Regions from separate parts of the Luteibacter sp. NPDC104163 genome, predicted to be linked through region 1. Evidence: predicted binding sites of a transcription regulator. Region 1 holds the regulator's gene; each other region holds the start of a gene.
The links. Region 1 encodes FliA, which starts transcription of late flagellar genes. Its sites were predicted from a motif close to TAAAGTTTNNCNNNCNNNGGCCGATAA; they were not measured.
Positions count from the first base shown of each region.

Region 2: the regulator FliA is predicted to act here: its motif matches at 2,947-2,973, upstream of ACZ6YI_RS18510 (GGDEF domain-containing protein).
Region 3: the regulator FliA is predicted to act here: its motif matches at 2,281-2,307, upstream of ACZ6YI_RS06280 (GGDEF domain-containing protein).
Region 4: the regulator FliA is predicted to act here: its motif matches at 2,367-2,393, upstream of ACZ6YI_RS15115 (HD-GYP domain-containing protein).

Region 1 covers NZ_JBVJMK010000001.1:278,510-283,630, forward strand. The annotation lists gene ACZ6YI_RS01165 (chemotaxis protein CheA) at 1-387, opposite strand, end outside; gene ACZ6YI_RS01170 (protein phosphatase CheZ) at 395-1,036, opposite strand; gene cheY (chemotaxis response regulator CheY) at 1,046-1,447, opposite strand; gene ACZ6YI_RS01180 (RNA polymerase sigma factor FliA) at 1,478-2,209, opposite strand; gene ACZ6YI_RS01185 (MinD/ParA family protein) at 2,206-3,081, opposite strand; gene flhF (flagellar biosynthesis protein FlhF) at 3,151-4,497, opposite strand; gene flhA (flagellar biosynthesis protein FlhA) at 4,598-5,121, opposite strand, start outside.
Region 2 covers NZ_JBVJMK010000019.1:49,444-54,564, reverse strand. The annotation lists gene egtB (ergothioneine biosynthesis protein EgtB) at 1-1,545, opposite strand, end outside; gene ACZ6YI_RS18520 (DUF427 domain-containing protein) at 1,565-1,942, opposite strand; gene ACZ6YI_RS18515 (hypothetical protein) at 2,080-2,820, opposite strand; gene ACZ6YI_RS18510 (GGDEF domain-containing protein) at 3,009-4,505, shown strand; gene ACZ6YI_RS18505 (vWA domain-containing protein) at 4,562-5,121, shown strand, end outside.
Region 3 covers NZ_JBVJMK010000003.1:309,703-314,823, reverse strand. The annotation lists gene ihfA (integration host factor subunit alpha) at 1-198, shown strand, start outside; gene ACZ6YI_RS06300 (MerR family transcriptional regulator) at 179-535, shown strand; tRNA gene ACZ6YI_RS06295 (tRNA-Pro) at 583-659, shown strand; gene ACZ6YI_RS06290 (linear amide C-N hydrolase) at 813-1,877, shown strand; gene ACZ6YI_RS06285 (EF-hand domain-containing protein) at 1,896-2,213, opposite strand; gene ACZ6YI_RS06280 (GGDEF domain-containing protein) at 2,354-3,808, shown strand; gene serA (phosphoglycerate dehydrogenase) at 3,900-5,121, opposite strand, start outside.
Region 4 covers NZ_JBVJMK010000012.1:82,347-87,467, reverse strand. The annotation lists gene hutU (urocanate hydratase) at 1-1,570, shown strand, start outside; gene msrA (peptide-methionine (S)-S-oxide reductase MsrA) at 1,625-2,299, opposite strand; gene ACZ6YI_RS15115 (HD-GYP domain-containing protein) at 2,440-3,687, shown strand; gene ACZ6YI_RS15110 (putative bifunctional diguanylate cyclase/phosphodiesterase) at 3,684-4,937, shown strand; gene coaE (dephospho-CoA kinase) at 5,054-5,121, opposite strand, start outside.

The DNA.
Region 1 (5,121 bases):
GGCGCGGCCCGGGATGACCAGGCGATCGAGCAGCGAACGCGGCGCAGGCTCGGCCTGCACGCCGGCATCCGCCGCACGCATCATGTCGTTGAGCAGGTCGAGCGACTCCAGCAACGCGTCCATCAGGCCCGCGTTGAGCACGATCGCGCCATTGCGCGCTTCGTTCAGGAGATCTTCCGCGCGGTGGCAGAGTTCCACCATGGCGTTGAGGCCAAGGAAGCCCGCACCGCCCTTTACGGTATGGAACGCGCGGAACACCGCGTTCAGGAGCTCGCTGTCTTCCGGAGAGGCTTCGAGATCCACGAGCTGTTCGCCCAGGGTCTCGAGCAGTTCGCGCGCCTCGATCAGGAAGACGTTGAGCAGCTCGTTGTCCAGCTCCACGCTCATGGCGGACTCAGAAGCCAAATTCGCTGAGGAGGCGATCCACTTCGTCCTGGCTGACCTTGTCGGCGGCCGGCGTATGGGCGCCCGCGAGCGAACCGGTGAGGCGCACCAGTTCCACGAGCGACGATTCCACCTTGGCCATGAACGACTCCACCTGGGCGACGCGCTGGCCGGAGAGATCCTGCCAGGACTGTGCCTCGACCATCTCGCCGAGCCCGATATCGCAGCTCTGCGCGAAATCGCCGACGCGAACGGCGAGCGACGTGGCGTTGGCGGTGAAGGCGGGATCGGCCTGGTCGAGCACCAGCAGCTCGTCGGCCTGCTTCGCCAGCGACTGTGCCTGCGGGCGCAGCTTTTCGCTGAAATCCAGCGTGCGGTGCGCGGCCTGCGAGCTCATCTCGAGCACATCGCGCAGGTGCTTGCGCGCATCGCTCATGGTGCCGGGCACGCCATCGCCCGAGATATCCGAGGCAAGGCGGCGCGCCGATTCGTGCAGGTCACGGGCGAGGTGGCCCAGCGCCAGGAACAGGTGCTGCTCGCGGCTGCGGATCAGCTTGTCCAGCGCCTGCTCGAAAGCCACGCTGTCATCGGCGTCGAGCAGCTCGCGCAGTTCGGGTGCCACGTCCTGGCCCGCGGAAATCATCGTATTCATGTCAGTCCCTTAGCCCGCTGCCGCGGCGAGTCGTTCGAAGATCTTGTCGAGCTTTTCCTTCAGCGTCACCGCGGTGAACGGCTTCACGACGTAACCATTCACGCCGCTCTGCGCGGCCGCGATGATCTGGTCGCGGTTGTTCTCGGCGGTGACCATGAGCACCGGCAGGGATTTCAGGTTGGCATCCGCACGGATGGCACGGAGCAGGTCGATGCCGGTCATGTTCGGCATGTTCCAGTCGGTGACCACCAGGTCGATCGGCTGCGAGCGCAGGAGCGCCAGCGCCGCGTTGCCGTCTTCCGCTTCCTGGATCAGCGTGTTGGTAAAGCCCAACTCCACCAGGAGGTTACGGACGATGCGCCGCATGGTGGAGAAATCGTCCACCACGAGGATTTTCATGTTCTTGTCCAAAGCGTTCTCCGCCTTACTGCCGCGTATTTCTTAGTGTTTGTCTTTCCAACCCGACATGCGTGCCCGGAGACGGATCAGCGCCTGGCCATGGATCTGGCAGACACGTGATTCGCTTACTCCCAACACCGCACCGATTTCCTTCAGGTTGAGTTCTTCATCGTAGTACAGCGACATCACCAGCTTTTCGCGCTCGGGCAGCCCGTCGATCGATTCGGCCAGCGCATGGCGCATGCCGTCCTGCTCGAACAGGCCATCCGGGCCCGTGGCGTCCGGGTCGGCCACGTCGATCGCGGAGCCTTCGTCGCCTTCGGGCGCCGTGAGGCTCAGCAACCGCGCGCTCGCCGCGTCGGCCAGGATCTGGTTGTATTCCATGGCGTCGATGCCAAGACGCTTCATCACTTCCACGTCGTCGGCGTCGCCACCCGTTTCGTTCTCGATCTGCCTTGTAACTTCCGCCACCTCGCGCAATTTCCTGTGGACGCTGCGCGGGGTCCAGTCCGTCTTGCGCAGTTCATCCAGCATGGCGCCACGAATGCGGATGCCCGCATAGGTTTCGAAGCTGGCCGCGCGAGTCGGCGAATAATTCCTTGCCGCCTCGAGCAAGCCGATCATCCCGGCTTGCATGAGGTCGTTCGCATCGACGCTGGGTGGCAGGCGGCCCATCAGGTGATAGGCGATCCGGCGCACCAGCGGCGCGTGCGTTTTCACCAGTTGATCGGCCGGAACCTTAGTAATTTCAAGGTATTCGCTCGCGACGCTCACAACGGCAGCCCTCCCCCCACGTGTTCACGCCCGGCAAAAAAGCCGATGCGACCCTGACCACGGGGTTCGGGTTCACCCCATGTATCGACCGACCTGGCCAAATTCTTGAATCCCACCGCCGAGCGGCTGCTCGGCCACGCATCGACCACCGCCGACTGGCGACGGATCGCCTGGCGCAGGTACTCGTCGTGGGGGACCATGCCCATGAAATCGAGGGAGACATCCAGGAACCGGTTGGTCACCCGCGAAAGCTTTTCGAACAGCTGGCGCCCTTCCTGCGCATGGCGGACCATGTTGGCCACGATGCGGAAGCGGTTCACCGCGAACTCGCGCGACAGGACCTTGATCAGCGCGTAGGCGTCCGTCAGCGAGGCCGGCTCGTCGCAGACCACGACCACCACTTCGTCCGAGGCGGCGGCGAACATCGACACGCTGTCGGAAATGCCGGCGGCGGTATCGACGATCAGGTATTCGGGGGCCAGCGGGTATTCGTCGAACGCGCGGATGACCGCGGCGTGCTCGATGTTGGGCAGCTGCGCCATGCGCCGGGTGCCCGACGTGGCGGGAATCACCTTCAGGCCATGCGCCGCCTCGAGGATCAGGTCCTCGATGGCGCACGCGCCTTCGAGCATGTGCCCGAGGTGGCGGGTCGGCTGGAGGCCCAGCAGCACGTCGATGTTGGCCATGCCAAGGTCGGCATCGAGCAGGAGGACGTCACGGCCGCCCATGGCGAGGGCCATGCCGAGGTTCACGGCCACCGTGGTCTTGCCGACGCCGCCCTTGCCGCCCGCGATCGCGATGCTGCGCGTGGGCCGGCGGTCGGCGAGCCAGTTGAGTCCGGCGGCCTGCGAGTTGTCGACGTGTGTGGTCATGAAGGAATTCACTGCCGGTGAAGAAGTTGCGGATGCGGTTGCCAAAGTCACGTTCGTCAGAATGTGCGATCAGGCCATGGCCGGGGTGGACGACGCGAAGCCGAAGCGATCGGCAAGTATGGCGTCATCCGGCTCGTCGTTGCGCTGCTTGAGCATCTGGGCTGCCAGGCAGACCAGTTTGCGCGCGTCGGCGGAGGCGATGTCCTCGGGCACGCGCTGTCCATCCGTGGTGTAGTCCAGCGGCATTCCGTGCCGGATAAGGGCCGAGAGCGCGCCGCCGAGCAGCGGCGTCTCGTCGAGTTTGGTAAGGATGGCGCTCTGCGGCTTCAGCGGAGCGTAAGCGCGCATGGCGTTGTCGATGGCCTGGGCCTGCGCATTCGCGGCGACGACCAGGCACACGCGCACATCGGCCATGGCGCGCAGCGTTTCGAACTGCTGCTGCAGCTTCGGATCGTTGCCGGCGAGGCCGGCGGTATCGATCAGCACCGTGTGCTTGCCGCGCAGCTGCAGCAACACGTTGCGCAGGCTCTGCGCATCGTGCGCGTTGTACACGCGCACGCCGAGCAGGCGGCCGTAATGTTCCAGCTGCGCACCGGCGCCGATGCGGTACTGGTCGGCACTGATCAGCGCCACGTTGGAAGCGCCATGGCGCAGGACCGCGCGCGCCGCCAGCTTGGCAATGCTCGTGGTCTTGCCGACGCCGGTGGTGCCGACGAAGGCGGTGATGCCGCCGCCGACGGTGTCAAAGTTGCGGCCGCTGGTGCGGATGTTGCGCGAAAGAATGCCCAGCGGCAGGTAACGCGCCTGCTCGGCCGTCATGTTCTCGGGCAGCTCGGCGCACAGGGCGCGGGCGACGTCGCCGTCGATACCCAGGCGGGTCATCTCGCGGAGCACGCGGGCGTGCAGCGGCTGCTGGCGATCCTTCTGGTTCCAGGCCAGCGCGGAGAGCTGCACTTCCAGCATCTCGCGCAGGTTGTTGATCTCGGCGCGCATGCCGTTCACCGCGGTGTCGTTCTGCGGCGCGGTCACCGTGGCGGCGCGTACGACGTCGGCGACGCTGGCGGCCAGCGCGGCGGAGGACTGGCGCTGCGGCGCATTCGGTGCGGCCGGAGCCGAACGGGCGGCGCGTTCGACGGCGGCGGCCGTCGCCGCACGGGCCTGGTCGACGCGCGCCATGCGCTCGGCTTCGCGGTTATCGCGGGTGGCACGGATCGTCTCGGCCTTCTCTTCCGCCGGCGGCTCGAACGCAAAGCCGGCTTCGCGCACCAGCGCTTCGTCGTAGTCGAGCGCGGCGATGATCTCGATGCCGTCATCCAGCCGACGCGTGGACAGGATCACGGCGTCCGGACCCTGCTCATCACGCACCTGGCGCATGGCCTGGCGCATGTCGGGAGCAACGAATCGTTTGATTTTCATGCGTTCGATCCTGTCTTCGTCGATCGGCGCCCCGCTTGCCTGCGGCGCCACCTTGTTCTGTCACGTCCGCCGGGGCAAATCCCCGCGCGGTGTCTCATTCCTATCGTCCCAGGGCCGTCACCAGCTTGACGCGGCGGTTGTCCGGAACCTCGTTGTACGCAAGTACATGCAGGTTTTGGGCCACATGCCGCGTGAAACGCGAAAGCCATGGACGAAGTGCCGGCGAGACCAGCAACACGGCCGGTTCGCCCGCCGCTTCCTGGCGGCGAGCGGCGTCCGCGACGTTCTTCTGCAGACGATCTGCCAGGCCCGGCTCGACCGCCGCGCCGGCGGGACCACCGCCCTGGAGCGACTGGAGCAGGATCTGTTCGAGTTCCGGTGCCAAAGTAATGACGGGCACCTCGGTGCCGAGGCCGGCGATTTCCTGGACGATCTGGCGACCCAGGCCGACACGCACGGCGGCGGCGAGCACGCCCGGGTCCTGGCTCTGCCCCGCGTTCTCCGCCAGCGATTCGACGATGCCGCGGAAGTTGCGGATGGGCACGCGCTCGGCGAGCAGGTTCTGCAGCACCTTCACCACTGCGCCCAGCGACAGGCGCTTCGGCACCAGGTCTTCCACCAGCT
Region 2 (5,121 bases), on a different contig from region 1:
CACCGGCACGTACGCGGCCAGCCCCGGCTTCGCGTCCAGCAGCAGGCGCGTCTTTTCGCTCGCACCACTACCCAGCTCGAGCAGCACCGCGCCGTCGGGGATCGCCTCGGCAAGCGCCGGCGCGATCGCCTTCAGCAACGCCATCTCGGTGCGCGTCGGGTAGTACTCGGGTGTCTCGCAGATCGCTTCGAACAGGGCCGAGCCCGCACCGTCGTAGAAGTACTTGGGTGAAAAGGTCTTGCGCGGAGCGGCCAGGCCGGCGAGCGTGTCACGCAGGAACGCCTGCCGATCGTCGTCTTCGCTGATCGCCAGGTCGCGGGCGAGGCGCAGGCCCGCGAACATCCAGCGCTGGCCCGGGCGGTAGAAGTTGCGATACGACGGCCGCGAATGGCCGGGAGGCGTGACGGACGCGCCACCGCGCAACACCATCTGCCCACTCATGAACTTGCCGTTGTATTCGCCGACGGCGTCGTCCGCGGCACGGAACCCGGGGTACGCCGTGTACGCACTCGCGGTCCATTGCCACGCGCTGTCGTAAACCTGCTCCAGGTCTGGCCGCGTGCGCACCGCATGCTCCCACTCGGCTTCGGTAGGCAGGCGCGCGCCGGTCCAGCGCGCATAGGCATCGGCCTCGTAATAGCTGACATGGACGACCGCGGCGTCGGGGTCCACCGGCGTCCAGCCACCCGGCGTCATGTGGAACCACGTCTCGCCTTCGCGCTGCCAGTACTGCGGCGCCTCCCAGCCTTCCGCCTGGCACTGCGCCCAGCCATCGGAGAGCCAAAGTTCCGCGCGGCGGTAGCCACCCAGCGCCATGAAGGCGAGCCACTGGCCGTTGGTCACAAGGCGGTCGGAGATCTGGAACGGTTCCAGCCACACCGTATGCCGCGGGCCCTCGTTGTCGAACGCGAACGGCTCATCGGCGGCACCGATGCGGACCGGGCCGCCGGCGACATGCCGGTAGCGCCCCGCCGGACCGGCGGGCATCGCCGGCCATGCCGGATCGAACGCAGGCTTCAGCGGCGACTGCGCGAACAGGTGCTGCACGTCCATCACGAGCAGTTCCTGGTGCTGTTCTTCATGGGCGAGGCCTAGCCGCAGGAGTGCTTCGCGCTCGGCATCCAGCCCCATGGCGATCAGCTCGCGCATGTGTGCGTCCACGTGGTGCCGGTACGCACGGACGCCGTCGATTCCCGGGCGGGTCACGAGGCCACGCGTGGGTCGCGGGTGACGCGGGCCCACCGTCTCGTAGTACGAGTTGAAGAGGTAGCCATACGTGGCATCGAACACCGAATAGCCCGGGAGGTTGGGTCCCAGCAGGAAGGTTTCGAAGAACCATGTCGTGTGGGCGAGGTGCCACTTGGCCGGGCTCGCATCCGGCATGGACTGCACCTGCATGTCCTCGGCGCCCAGTGCGGCGACCAGGGCCTCGGTGCGTGCACGCACGGCATCGAAGCGTTCTGCGAGGGTCAGCGCCGGCGCGGCCGCAGCATTCGTGGAGGCCGCGGCGCAACCCGCGGCCTGGTTTTCGAGGATGGCTTGCATGGGATGGGGCTCCGGCGGCTCAGTCGGGCGTGTGCTCGATCGTCACGCGGTCGGGGTAGAAAGCAAGATGGCTTGCGATGGGCGCCACCGACTCACTGGGCGTTTCATACGTCCAGATCGCGTTGATCGCCGCCTCGCTGTTGCCAGGCAGGCTGTAATAGGAGGCCTCGCCCTTGTACGGGCACCACGTGGTGTGCTCCGTGCGACGCAGCAAGGCCATGTCCGCGTCGCCACGCGGGATGTACAACACGGCGGGGTAGCTGGCCTCTTTCAGGCTCAGCGCATTACGCGTGTCGGCGATGACCTGGTCGCCAAAGCGGACCACGACGCGGCCCTTCGCCGGGCTTATCGTGATCGGATGGTCGGGGCCGGGGATCCTGACGGGACGGGAGGACATGCCACTCTCCTACGTTGCGGGCTTGCAGACAGGAGATCGTGGGACCCGCCGCCGCCCAAGCCAAGCCAACAGGCTGGAAAAGGTGAAATGTCTCGCAGGCACAGATGGCAGGATTGGACATTCATGCGTCCTGCCGGTCAGCTGGCGCACTTTCCCGCAAGTGGCGCCTTCAGCACGTCATCGAGCGTGCTCGAAGGCAGGCCCGTGGCCCTGCCCGCCACCGGGAAGTCGATCCGCACGTCCGAACTCTTGCCGTTCGCGTTGCGCACGGTGCCCTTCCCCTCGTAACGCAGGATCCGCCGATCGTCCGCGCCATAGGTCATCCCGATGGTCGGGGCGGCGAACGAATACCAGGCATCCAGTTTCATGGCCAGGTGCCGCTGGCCCTGGGCCACCTTCCCGCCCATGATCTTCACGTCGTAGAAGCGGAACCGGCTGGCGACGAGGTACGGCACCGAGACACCGACATCCAGCGCGTCCCAGTGGGCGCGGATGTACGGGTCGAAGCCGGCATCGATCACGGCGCCCTTCGGCACGTCGATGGTGCGGGTCTCTTCATCGGCACCCGGGCGCTTTACCCGGATCTCCAGGCGGTCGCCCACGGCCCGCACGCTTTCGTGGAAGCCTTCACGGGCGTCCTCGTAGGTCATGTCAGGGCGCGCGAGGTCGCTGCCCGCCTGCAGCAGCTTCCGGGCGAACGGCGTCCCATCGGGGCATTGGTAGCTGACCACCTGGCGCGGGCCATCCACGTAATGGATCTCGCGGTACAGCACGGGGCCGCCATTGCGCGGCATGGCGTCGCCGGCGAAACGATCGGCGGCGTGGGCAGCGGGAAGGCAGGCGCCGATCAGGGCGAGCACCAGGCGTTTCATGGTCACGGGAAGGATCCTTGTGTGCCGGCCGAGGGTGGCCGGGGCATGGTCGCGCTGGCGTGACGGGGCAAGCCCGCATGCACCATCTTCACATTTGTCGAGAAAGCGTACGTAAGATATTGACGCCAAGGCTCAACTTCCAGTCGAGCCGGCCGATATGACCATAGCGTTGCAAGCAGGGGGAAAAGCGCGCCATGAAACTCGTCATTGCCGCGGTGGCCATCCTCGCGGTCCACGTGATCGCGCTGGTGCTGACCCCGGCTGGCGGCATGGCGATCTCGTACGGCTTTTTCTTCGCCGTGGCGGTGGCCGCGATGTCCAGCACCGTGCTGGCCTGGCACCGCTCGGGCGAGCCACGGGATCCGCGCTGGTGGCTGCTGCTGGCCAGCCTGGTGCTGTGGACCGTCGGCATGTCGTTGTCCGCCCGGCAGAACTACGTGATGGATAACTCCAATCCGGCGCCCGGCGACAGCATGTTTTTCTACATCCTGTACGTGCTGCCGGTGCTGGTGGCCGTCTCGTCGGCGCCCGTGGCCGCCCGCAAGAAGTGGGCCCGGTCGATCGACCTGGTCCTCGCGGCGCTCCTGGGCGTGCTGTTCTACGTGCGCACCTTTTCCATCGTCTCGGTGGAAGGGGCGATGGGCCCGCAGCAGGCGGTGGATGTCGCGCACATGCTCGACTTCGAGAACCTTTGCCTGGCGGTCGCCGCGCTGTTGCGCTTCCTCGCGACCGATCGCGCGGATGACCACTATTTCTTCCGCGCGGTCATGGCGTTCTTCGTCTGCTACGCGATCTCCGGCTACTTCTACAACCATTACGTCGCGCTGGGCGGCCACCCCGATTTTGGCGACTCGCCGTGGGATGCCCTGCTCGATATCCCGTTCCTCGCCCTGTGCGTCACCACGCTTTCACGCAAGCCGCAGCGCCACTGGCATCCGCCGGTCTACCTCGTGCGGTTCGTGCAGAGTGCCAGCCCGACCTTCCTGGCGATGAGCGTACTCGGCTTCGGGCTGATGGTGATCCCGGGGTATCCGTCGCTCGGCATCACCGGTGCGATCGCCGCGGTCATCGGTATCGGCCTGCGCGGCACGCTGGCCCAGGTGGACCTGGTGGAAGAAGAGTTCCGTCTCTCGCGCAGCCGTGACGAGCTCGAAGGCCTGGTGTTCGTCGATAGCCTGACCGGGCTGGCCAACCGCCGCGCGCTGGATGAACGCCTGTTGCGTGAATGGCACCGCCCCGGCCAGCGTGAGCCGATCGCGCTGCTGATGATCGATGTCGATTACTTCAAGGAATACAACGACCGCTACGGCCACCTCGCCGGCGACGACTGCCTGCGTGCGCTCGCGGCGACGATGATGGCCCGCGGCCTGCGTGCGGGCGATTTCCTGGCCCGCTTCGGCGGCGAGGAGTTCGCCGTGGTGGCGCCCGGTACCCGCCTGGCGGAAGCCATGGTGCTCGCCGAGGACCTCCGCGCCCATGTCGAAGCCCAGGCCATCGTGCACCCACGCAGCCCGTTCGGGGTGCTCACGATTACCGTAGGTGTCGCGGCGATCCAGCCGAGCACCGTGGGCGGCCCGCTGGAACTGCTGAATGCCGCGGACCGCGCGCTGTACCGGGCCAAGCACAGCGGCAGGAACCGCACGGGCAGCCTGGGCGAGGTCCGCCAGGAACCCTCCGCGCGCGCCGGTTAACCCCGTTTGCCAGGGAGCCACGTTTCATCGTCATGACCCCAAGGAGGCCATGCACGATGAACACGATCCGCGTTTCCCTCTCCCTGCTCTTCACCGGCCTGGTCGCCGCGGCGGGCGCTGCCGGAGCCGAGCCGCCGCAGGCCCGGCATGTCGGTTATGCGCCGGTCCCCGAAGCAGGCGTGAACTGCACTGATGCGCAGCCCATCGGGTACGGCTACGCTCCGGCTCCGGCGCCGTTGCCCATGCCCATGCCTGTGCCCGCGGGCCGACCGATCGCGCAGCAGAAGGCGGTCGCCGCACCCGCCGCGGCTGGCGCGATGCAAGGCTATGCCGCACAGGAAGCCACCCTTCCCGCTCCGCCGGCGCCGCCCGCGCCGCCCGCGCCACCCGCCGATCTCGCGGCGAAACGCAGCGCGCCGGCCCCGCAGGTGGCGATGCAGCCTGCCTACCGGGTCGCGATGCTTCCCATGCAGGACGTCGACACCAGCCGCTACGCGCATCGTGACGACAACCCGGTGCACCTGGCCGCGACCGACCCGGTGTCCACCTTCAGCATCGACGTGGACACCGGCTCGTACACCAACGTGCGCCATATGTTGAACGAAGGCCAGCTGCC
Region 3 (5,121 bases), on a different contig from region 1:
CGTGAAGCCCTGGAGCGAGGCGAACAGGTGAAATTGTCGGGTTTTGGCAACTTCGACCTGCGACAGAAGAATCAGCGGCCCGGTCGTAATCCCAAGACCGGCGAAGAAATCCCCATCTCGGCCCGGCGGGTAGTCACCTTCCGTCCTGGCCAGAAACTCAAGGTAAGAGTCGAGGGCTATGCTGGATCCAGGGAATAACACCGAACTCCCCGCCATCCCGGCGAAGCGCTACTTCACCATTGGTGAGGTCAGCGAGCTGTGTGGCGTCAAACCGCACGTGCTGCGCTATTGGGAGCAGGAGTTCCCGGCCCTCAAGCCCGTCAAGCGCCGTGGCAACCGCCGTTACTACCAGCGGCACGACGTGCTCATGATCCGCCAGATCCGCTCGTTGCTGTACGACGAAGGCTTCACCATCACGGGCGCCCGCGCCCGCCTTGAGGGCCCCCAGGCCCGCATGGAAGCCAGCATGTCGCACCAGATCGTGCGCCAGGTCCGCCTGGAACTGGAAGAAGTACTTACGCTGCTGCGCCGCTGATCCTGCTTCCGCAGGGCAGGGCGTTGCTGCTACAATCGTTAGCTCGTCGGGGTGTAGCGCAGCCTGGTAGCGCACTACGCTGGGGGTGTAGTGGTCGCGAGTTCGAATCTCGCCACCCCGACCAATTATTCGAAAAGGCGTCCCATTGGGGCGCCTTTTTTCGTTTGTGCGAATCCGCATGAGCGGTCTACGGTAAGTAAAACTTCCTAATGGTTCCGTGCCACAGCGGGCGTATGCTCCCGCTGGCAGGGGAGGGCTACTTCGTCGGAGCTTCGCAATGATCAGACCTAAACGAAACACGCTGCACGGCGTGTGCGCGCTGCTCATGGCGTTATGCGCCGCGCCCATGGCCACGGACGCCTGCACACGCGTGGTCTACCTCGGCAACAACGACGACGTCATCACCGCACGGTCGATGGACTGGAAGGTCGATGTCGGCACGAACCTGTGGATCTTCCCGCGTGGCATGAAACGCGTTGGCGAAGCTGGCCCGGGGTCGGTGGCGTGGACGTCGAAGTACGGTAGCGTCATCGCGACCGGTTATGACGTATCCACGACCGATGGCGCGAACGAAAAAGGCCTGATGGCGAATGTGCTGTGGCTGGTTGAGTCCAGCTACCCGAAACCGAAGAAGGGCGACCACACGCTAAGCATTGCGCTGTGGGCGCAATACGTCCTCGACCATTACGCCACGGTGGACGAGGCGGTAAAAGCGCTGGAAAAAGAGCCTTTCGTGGTCGTCACCGATGAAGTCCCCGGTGAGCCGCGCCTTGCGACGCTGCACCTTTCGATGTCAGACGCAACGGGCGATAGCGCCATCGTCGAATACATCGGCGGCAAACAGGTCATCCACCACGATCGCAAATACCAGGTCATGACCAACTCGCCGACCTTCGACGAGCAGCTGGCGCTGAATACCTATTGGGAAGGGATCGGCGGCACGGTCATGCTGCCGGGGACGAACCGCTCGGCGGATCGCTTCGCCCGCGCGTCGTTCTACGTAAATGCCATCCCGAAAAGCGACGACCCCGATCTGGCGCTGGCGAGCGTCTTTTCCGTGATCCGCAATGTCTCGGTGCCCTTGGGCATTACCACGCCCGACCAGCCGAATATCTCATCGACGCGGTGGCGCAGCGTGTTCGACCATAAGCGCCGGCTCTACCTGTTCGAGTCAGCGGTTACGCCCAACACCTTCTGGGTCGACCTGAAGAAGATCGATTTCGCGGCGGGCGCGCCGGTGCGCAAACTCGACCTGGGTGCGGACCAACGGCACACCTTCGCCGGCGAGGTCTCGGCCAGCTTCGTTACCGCCCAGCCGTTCCGCTTCGCCGGCCTGCACTAAGGCCGGCCGGCCCCGGGCTCACATGCCCCCGGGTGGCTTCGCCGCCTTCGTCCCGGCCTGCTGGAGCAGGTAGGTCTGGATCTCCTTTTCGGAGACCTTGCCGCGTCCGGTGGTATCGATCTTGTCGAAGTTCTTGGCCGTCTCGGGCATGTTCCCCGCCTCGGCCTCTTCCTTCGTCAGGAACCCGTCCTTGTCCTTGTCGGCCTTCAGGAACTTCTGGTGTAGCTGCTTGGAGGCGTAGGTCGCGGCTGAGCCCAGGCCCGTCTGGGCCACGGCCAGCACCGGGAGGGTGCAGAGGGCGGCCATGGCCGCGAGTCGGATCATCCGGGAAGCCATGCACGATCTCCTGGGGGCAGGTGCCTACCGGTACCACTCCGTGGCTCAGCGAAGTGTGACGACGTTCTCAAGCTGACACGGTTCTGGCCGATACTAGGAGGACGCATAAGAACATGGCCCGGGGGCCATGGGGGTTACCGATGTCTGGAACGGAAGCACGGCAGCGGGCGCGTGAAGCGCTCGCGCAGGCCAAGGCCAGGGTGGCCAGTCACAAGCAGATCGATCCGGCACTCCTGGATCTCGCCCTCGGCGAGGCCCCCGAAGGCGGCTGGGCGGGCCCCGGCCACGCGGTGACCCTTGTCGGCCGGGTCGACCCCGCGGGCGTTTACCACCCGACACCCTGCCAGGAAGCCCTGCGCGGCCTCGAGGTGCCCAGCATCATCAAGCAGGTCTACCTTGCCCCATCGGGCATGCGCGACCGCTACGATCACGACACCCTGCGGCGCAGTATCCCGGAAAGCGTCATGTGGCTGATGGAACATGTGCGCGGGGCGAAGGGTGGGGCACCGCGTATCTACATCCAGGTGCCCGATGGGAGCACTGCACTGGTGGAAGCGCCGGAGGCGACCCTCTCCATCCTTGAACTATTCGCAGGGTTGCCACTCGAAGGCGTTGCCCTTGAAGAAGACCTTGCCGCGCCGCCGGAAACGACCATGAGCATCGACGACGCCATCCTTGCCGAAGACATCAGCGTTTATAAAACGCTGCTTGAATCCACACGCGCCATCCCGTGGAAGATCGACTGGGCGACCCTGCGCTTCGCCTACATCGGCCCGCAGATCGAAGAGCTGCTCGGCTGGTCGCCGCAGTCCTGGCAGACCGTCCAGGACTGGGCTGACCGCATGCACCCCGAGGATCGCGAGTGGGTGTTCAACTTCTGCGTATCGCAATCGCAGGCGGGCATCGATCACGAAGCGGACTACCGGGCGTTGCGGAAGGACGGTGAATTCGTCTGGATCCGCGATGTGGTCCACGTGGTTCGCAATGAAGACGGTACCCCGAATGCGCTGATCGGCTTCATGTTCGATATCAGCGAACGCAAGCGCACGGAAGAAAAGCTGCTCGACATGCAACGCGAGCTGGAAGAGCTTTCCTTCAAGGACGGCCTGACCGGGGTCGCCAACCGCCGTCGCTTCGACGCAGTGATGGAAACCCGCTGGCGCGATGCGCGCCAGGCGCGGCATCCACTGTCCGTGGTGGTCCTCGATATCGATTTCTTCAAGCAGTACAACGACCACTACGGCCATCTCGAAGGCGATGAATGCCTGAAGCGCGTGGCGAAGGCACTGGCCGGCGGCGTGCGGAACACCGACGACCTGTTGTGCCGGTTCGGTGGCGAGGAGTTCGTGCTACTGCTCCCGAACACCGACGAGGCCGCGGCCATGGCCATGGCCTGGCGTTGCCTGGATCTCATCGACAAGGCACTGATCCCGCATGCCGGCGTGGGCCCGGGCAAGCGCCTGACCCTGAGCGCCGGCGTGAACACGCTGGTGCCGGGTGAACACGATGCCGTGCTGCCGTTCATCGGCGTCGCCGACAGCCGCCTCTACAAGGCCAAGGAACGCGGCCGCCACCGCGTCGTCGCCGAAGGCTGACGCACCGCGATCGCGCGCAAGCGCGCTCCCACAACAGCAGGCACGGCCCTGTGGGAGCGCGCTTGCGCGCGATGCCAGAGCGCGGATGACTTCAATACAACGCGCGTGCCCTAAGCGTGCCATCGATCGCGGCAAGCTCGTTGCGCAACGCCGCCGCATGCTCTTCCGTCGTGGTCACATCGATCACCACGTAACCCACCTGTCCCGACGTCTGCAGGTACTGGCCGTCGATATTGACGGCGGCACGCGAGAAGACGTCGTTCACCCGCGAGAGCACGCCGGGGATATTGCGGTGGATGTGCAGCAGGCGGCGGCTGGTCGCGTGGCCGGGGAGCGAGACCTCGGGGAAATTCACCGCCGAGAGCGTGCTGCCGTTGTCGCTGTAGCGCACCAGCTTGGAGGCCACCTCGATACCGATGTTCTCCTGGGCTTCACCGGTGCTGCCACCGACGTGCGGGGTCAGGATCACGTTATCCATGCCGACCAGCGGTGAGACGAACGGATCGTCGTTGCCCTTGGGTTCAACCGGGAAGACATCGATGGCTGCGCCGGCCAGGTGCTTCGAATGCAGCGCGGCGGCGAGCGCGTCGATGTCGACGACCGTGCCGCGCGAGGCGTTGATCAGCATGCTGCCCGGGCGCATCCGGCCGATCTCGGCCGCGCCGATCATCAGCTTCGTCTGCGGGGTTTCCGGCACGTGCAGCGTCACGACGTCAGCGCGCTCGAGCAGGTCCTCCAGGTTCGACGCGGGGCGGGCGTTGCCCAGCGAAAGCTTCGCCTCGACATCGTGGAAGATCACCCGCATGCCCAGCGATTCGGCGAGGACGCCGACCTGCGTGCCGATGTGGCCGTAACCGACGATGCCCAGCACCTTGTCGCGCACTTCAAAGCTGCCGGCGGCGGACTTCGACCAGCCGCCGCGATGGCACTGCGCGTTCTTCTCGGGGATGCGGCGCATCAACATGATCGCCTCGGCGATCACCAGCTCGGCCACGCTGCGCGTATTGGAATAGGGTGCGTTGAACACCGGCACGCCGAGCCGCTCGGCCTCGGCCGTGTCGACCTGGTTGGTGCCGATGCAGAAGCAGCCCACGGCGATCAGCCGGCGTGCCTCGGCCAGTACCTCGGCGGTCAGGTGGGTGCGTGAGCGGATGCCCACGATGTGCGCGTCCGCGATGCGCTCGCGCAGCTCATCCTCGGGCAGCGACTTCTCGTGGAACTCGATCTGGGTGTAACCGGCCTGGCGGAAGGTATCCAGGGCGCTCCGGCTGACGCCTTCCAAGAGCAGCACCTTGATGTCCTCTTTGGGGTAC
Region 4 (5,121 bases), on a different contig from region 1:
GCAGAACAACCTCGACCCCGAGGTGGCGGAGAACCCCGCCGAACTGGTGGTGTACGGTGGCATCGGCCGCGCCGCGCGTAACTGGGAGTGTTTCGACGCGATCCTGCGCAGCCTGCGCGAACTCCGTGACGACCAGACCCTGCTCGTGCAGTCCGGCAAGCCGGTGGGCGTGTTCCCGTCGCACCCGGACGCGCCCCGCGTCCTCATCGCCAATTCCAACCTCGTGCCGGCGTGGGCCAACTGGGAGCACTTCAACGAGCTCGATCGCAAGGGCCTGATGATGTACGGCCAGATGACCGCTGGCTCGTGGATCTACATCGGCTCGCAGGGCATCGTGCAGGGCACCTACGAGACCTTCGTGGAAATGGGTCGCCAGCATTACGACGGCAAGCTTGCCGGCCGCTGGATCCTCACCGCGGGCCTCGGCGGCATGGGTGGCGCGCAGCCGCTCGCGGCCAGCCTCGCCGGCGCGAGCTCGCTAACCATCGAATGCCAGCAGAGCCGCATCGATTTCCGCCTGAAGACGCGCTACGTCGACGAGCAGGCGACGGACCTGGACGACGCGCTGGCGCGCATCGAGCGTTATACGAAGGAAGGCCGTGCCGTCTCCGTCGCGCTGCTGGGCAACGCCGCCGATGTACTGCCGGAACTCGTCCGCCGTGGCGTGCGCCCGGATGCCGTGACCGACCAGACCAGCGCGCACGATCCGGTGAACGGCTACCTGCCCGAAGGCTGGACGGTCGAGGAATGGTTCGAGCGCCGCAAGAGCGACCCGACTGGCACCGCGAAAGCGGCGAAGGCATCCATGCGCCGCCACGTCGAAGCCATGCTCGCGTTCCACGAGCAGGGCGTCCCGACCTTCGATTACGGCAACAACATCCGCCAGATGGCAAAGGACGAGGGCCTTGCTGAGGCGTTCGCCTTCCCCGGCTTCGTGCCCGCGTTCGTCCGCCCGCTGTTTTGCCGCGGCATCGGTCCGTTCCGCTGGGTCGCGCTTTCGGGCGACCCCGAGGACATCTACAAGACCGATGCGAAGGTGAAGGAGATCATCGCCGATGATCCGCACCTGCACCGCTGGCTGGACATGGCCCGCGAGCGCATCAGCTTCCAGGGCCTGCCGGCACGCATCTGCTGGGTCGGCCTGGGCCTGCGCCACAAGCTCGGCCTGGCGTTCAACGAGATGGTCCGTAACGGCGAGCTGAAGGCGCCCGTGGTGATCGGCCGCGACCACCTGGATTCCGGTTCCGTCGCCAGCCCGAACCGCGAAACCGAGGCCATGCGCGACGGCAGCGACGCGGTCAGCGACTGGCCGCTGCTCAACGCCATGCTCAACGTCGCCGGTGGCGCCACCTGGGTCAGCCTGCACCACGGCGGTGGCGTGGGCATGGGTTACAGCCAGCACAGCGGCGTGGTGATCGTCTGCGACGGTAGCGCCGAAGCCGACAAGCGCATCGCCCGCGTGCTCTGGAACGACCCGGGCACCGGCGTCATGCGCCACGCCGATGCGGGTTATGAAGACGCCATCGCCTGCGCGAAGGAGCAGGGCCTCGACCTGCCGATGATCGGCTGAGCCCTCGCATCCGTTGTGGGAGCGCGCAAGCGCGCTCCCACAACGTCCGACGGCTTAGCGGCCGTTAGCCCAGCCCGGCGTGTACATGTCGGGATAGATCCGCGCGAGGGCCAGCACCTTCGGCCGGTCGTTGATGGCGATGTACATGGCATCGGGGTTCAGGTGCATGTAGTCCTGGTGCTCGTCCTCGGCCTGCCAGAAGCCCTTCAGCGGAACGACCTGGGTCACGATCGGGTCCGTGAAAGCGTGGGCCGCGCCAAGCTGGGCGACGTACGCCTTCGCCAGCTTCTCCTGCTCGGGCGTGGCGTAGAAGACCGCCGAGCGGTACTGGGTGCCGCGGTCCGGGCCCTGGCGGTTCAGCGTGGTCGGGTCCATGGCCACGGAGAAAAACACCTGCAACAGCTGCCCGTAGGTGACCTGGGCCGGGTCATAGACCACGCGGACCGACTCGGCATGGCCGGTGTCGCCGTCGCTGACGTCGTCGTAATTGGCATGAGCGGCGTCACCACCGGTATAGCCGGCGCGCACGCTCTTCACGCCCTTCACGTGCTGGAAGACCCCCTCGACGCCCCAGAAGCATCCGCCGGCGAAGACCGCCGTGGCCTCGCCCGGGGCCTTCGCGGCATCCACGGTGGGCGCGGGCAGCTTGAGCCCCTCATCGCGGGCGGCGGCCGCGGAGCAGGCGGTGAGGGCGGCGAGGACGAGCGGGAGCAGGACAGGGCGGCGCATGGCGGTTCTCCGGCGGGATACAAGCCAATAGACCGGCACCGGCATGGTTTTATTACGCCGGTACCCCTACAGTACGCCGCCCGCTGGCCGATACATACCGAACGGCATGGGGATTCCCCGCGAGAAGGAGGCAAGGGAAGGTGGCGTACGACCTGGTAGAGCGACGTGTGTTCGTGTCCGATCTGCAGATCGGCATGTTCGTCAGTCGCCTGGATTGTGAATGGTCGGATACCCCGTTTCCGTTGCAGGGGGTGCCGATCACCTCCCGCGAGGATATCGACACCCTCGCGAAGTTCTGCAAATACGTGTTCGTGGATACCCAGCGCCAGGTGGTGCCCTCCCGGCTCGCCCCGGCTTCGGTCGTGAAGCCCGCTGCGGCGCCCGCCCGGCCGGCTCGTCCCGTGCTGAACACCCGGCTGATCACGCAGCACGCCTATACCGATACCGCATCGTTCGAGGACGAGATGCCGCGCGCCCGCGAGGCGTTCGAGACGGTTTCGAAGTTCGCCGAGCAGATCGTCGCCGACATCCACGCCGGCAGGCCGATCGACGCCAGCTCGCTCGACGAGGCGGTGCGGCCCATGGTCGCGAGCGTCCTGCGTAGTGGCGATGCGTTCTTCTGGATCGAAAGCCTGCGCCGCCACGATAGCTACACCTTCCAGCACGCCGTCGGCTGCAGCACGCTGGCGGCGAGTTTCGGCCGGCACATGGGCTTCAACGGCGAGGCCATCGTGAGCCTCGCCGCCGGTGCCCTGCTCATGGACGTGGGCAAGGCCCAGTTGCCCCGGGAACTGCTCGAACGCAACGGGCCGCTGAACGACATGGAATGGGACATTGCCCGCCACCACGTGGAAGAGGGCGGCGCGATCCTGGATGCGGCCGGCGTCACCGACCAGGAAGTCCGCGACATGGTGCTGACCCACCACGAGCGCTTCGACGGCACGGGCTATCCCGAAGGCCTGGCGGGTACCGAGATTCCGCTGGCCGGGCGCATGGCCGCCATCATCGACACCTACCACGCCATGTGCACGCCGCGGCCGTACCGGCCAGCGGTGTCGCAGCACCTGGCGCTTCGACAGCTCTACCAGGGCCGCGAACGGGAATTCCAGGGCGAGCTGGTCGAACAGTTCCAGGCCTGCCTGGGTGTTTACCCCACCGGCTCGCTGGTGGAGCTCAACACGGGCGAGGTCGCCGTCGTCATGGTGCAGAACCAGTCGCGCCGGCTGCAGCCACGGGTCGCCATCCTCACCGGCTCCGACAAGGTCCAGCTGGATGACTTCCGCATCATCGACCTGATGCGCCAGTCCGAGGGCGTGCATCGCGAAATCCAGCGCACGCTGCCGGCGGGTGCCTACGACATCGACCCCGTGGAGTACTTCCTGGCATGAGCGAGCGCGCCCACCTGCTGCCCGCCGTGCAGAGCCGCCTGGATCGCGCCCGCCAGGAACCGGGCCTGTGTGCCCTGCTCGTGGTGCGCCTGCGCGGCATGCGCGAAGCGCAGTTGCGCTACGGCTATGAATTCGGCGACGAGGTGATGCTGGCCGCGCGCGAGCGGATCGTCGCCGTGATGCGTCACGTCGACATGGTGTACCTCGCCGGTGACGACAGTTTCGTCGTGTTGCTGCCCACCATCCGCAACCGTACCCATGCATTGCTGGCCGCCACGCGCCTCGTCGGTGCCTTCGACGAAGTCCCGCTGATGCACGGCGACCGCAACTGGCACGGCCGCGCGGTCGTCGGCGTCGCGTTGTGCCCGGATCACGGTACCGACGCCGAATTGCTGTTCCGCCGCGCGGAGCTGGCCCACGACGAGGCCTTGCGCATCGGCGAGCCATTCGCGATGTACAAGCCGGAATCGACCCCGGTCGAAATCCTTTACGGCGAACTGCGCGACGACATCGCGGCCAACAAGCTCGATGTGATGTTCCAGCCGCTGTACGACCTGCGCCGGGGCAAGGTGGTGAGCGTGGAGTCGCTGGCGCGCTGGACCACCTCGGCCTTCGGGGCGGTGCCTCCGTCGGATTTCGTGCCCTTTGCCGAGCGTAGCGACCTGATCGTGCCGCTCACCCGCTGGAGCCTCAACGCCTCGCTGCGCCATGCGGCCGCGTTGCACCGTGGTGGCGCGCCGCTCGATGTCGCCATCAATCTTTCGCCGCGCGTGTTCGCCGAGCACGGCTTCGCGGAGCAGCTGCTTGGTGCGCTGGAGATCTGGGGCGTACCGGCCGATTCGGTGATCGTCGAGATCACCGAGACGGCGCTGCTCACCGATCTGGACATGAGCGTCCGCGTGCTACGCCGGTTGCGCGATTGCGGCGTCCGCGTAGCGATCGATGACTTCGGTACCGGCTACGCGTCGTTCGCCTACCTGCGCCATTTCCCGGCCACCGAGCTGAAGATCGACCGCAGCTTCGTCGATGGCATGCTGGCCGACCCGCGGACCGAGCAGGTCGTGCGCGCCATGATCGAAGTGGCCCACCGGCTCGGCCTGGAAGCCGTCGCCGAAGGCGTCGAGAATGCGGAAACCCTGCGCCGCCTCGATGAGATGAACTGCGACATCGCGCAGGGCTACCACATCGGCCACCCGACGCTGGCCGAGACATTCGTGGCCGAGCGGCTCGCGGCTAGCAGCGCCGCCTGAGGCACCACCCATCGCGCGCAAGCGCGCTCCCACAAACGCGCCGCACCTGTGGGAGCGCGCTCGCGCGCGATGGGGCTAGCACGAGCCGTGTGGGAGCGCGCTTGCGCGCGATAGCTCTAGCGACTGAGCTCGAGATACCGCGCGTGCAACCGCTCAATCTGCCCGGCAAGGGCTTCGACACCGC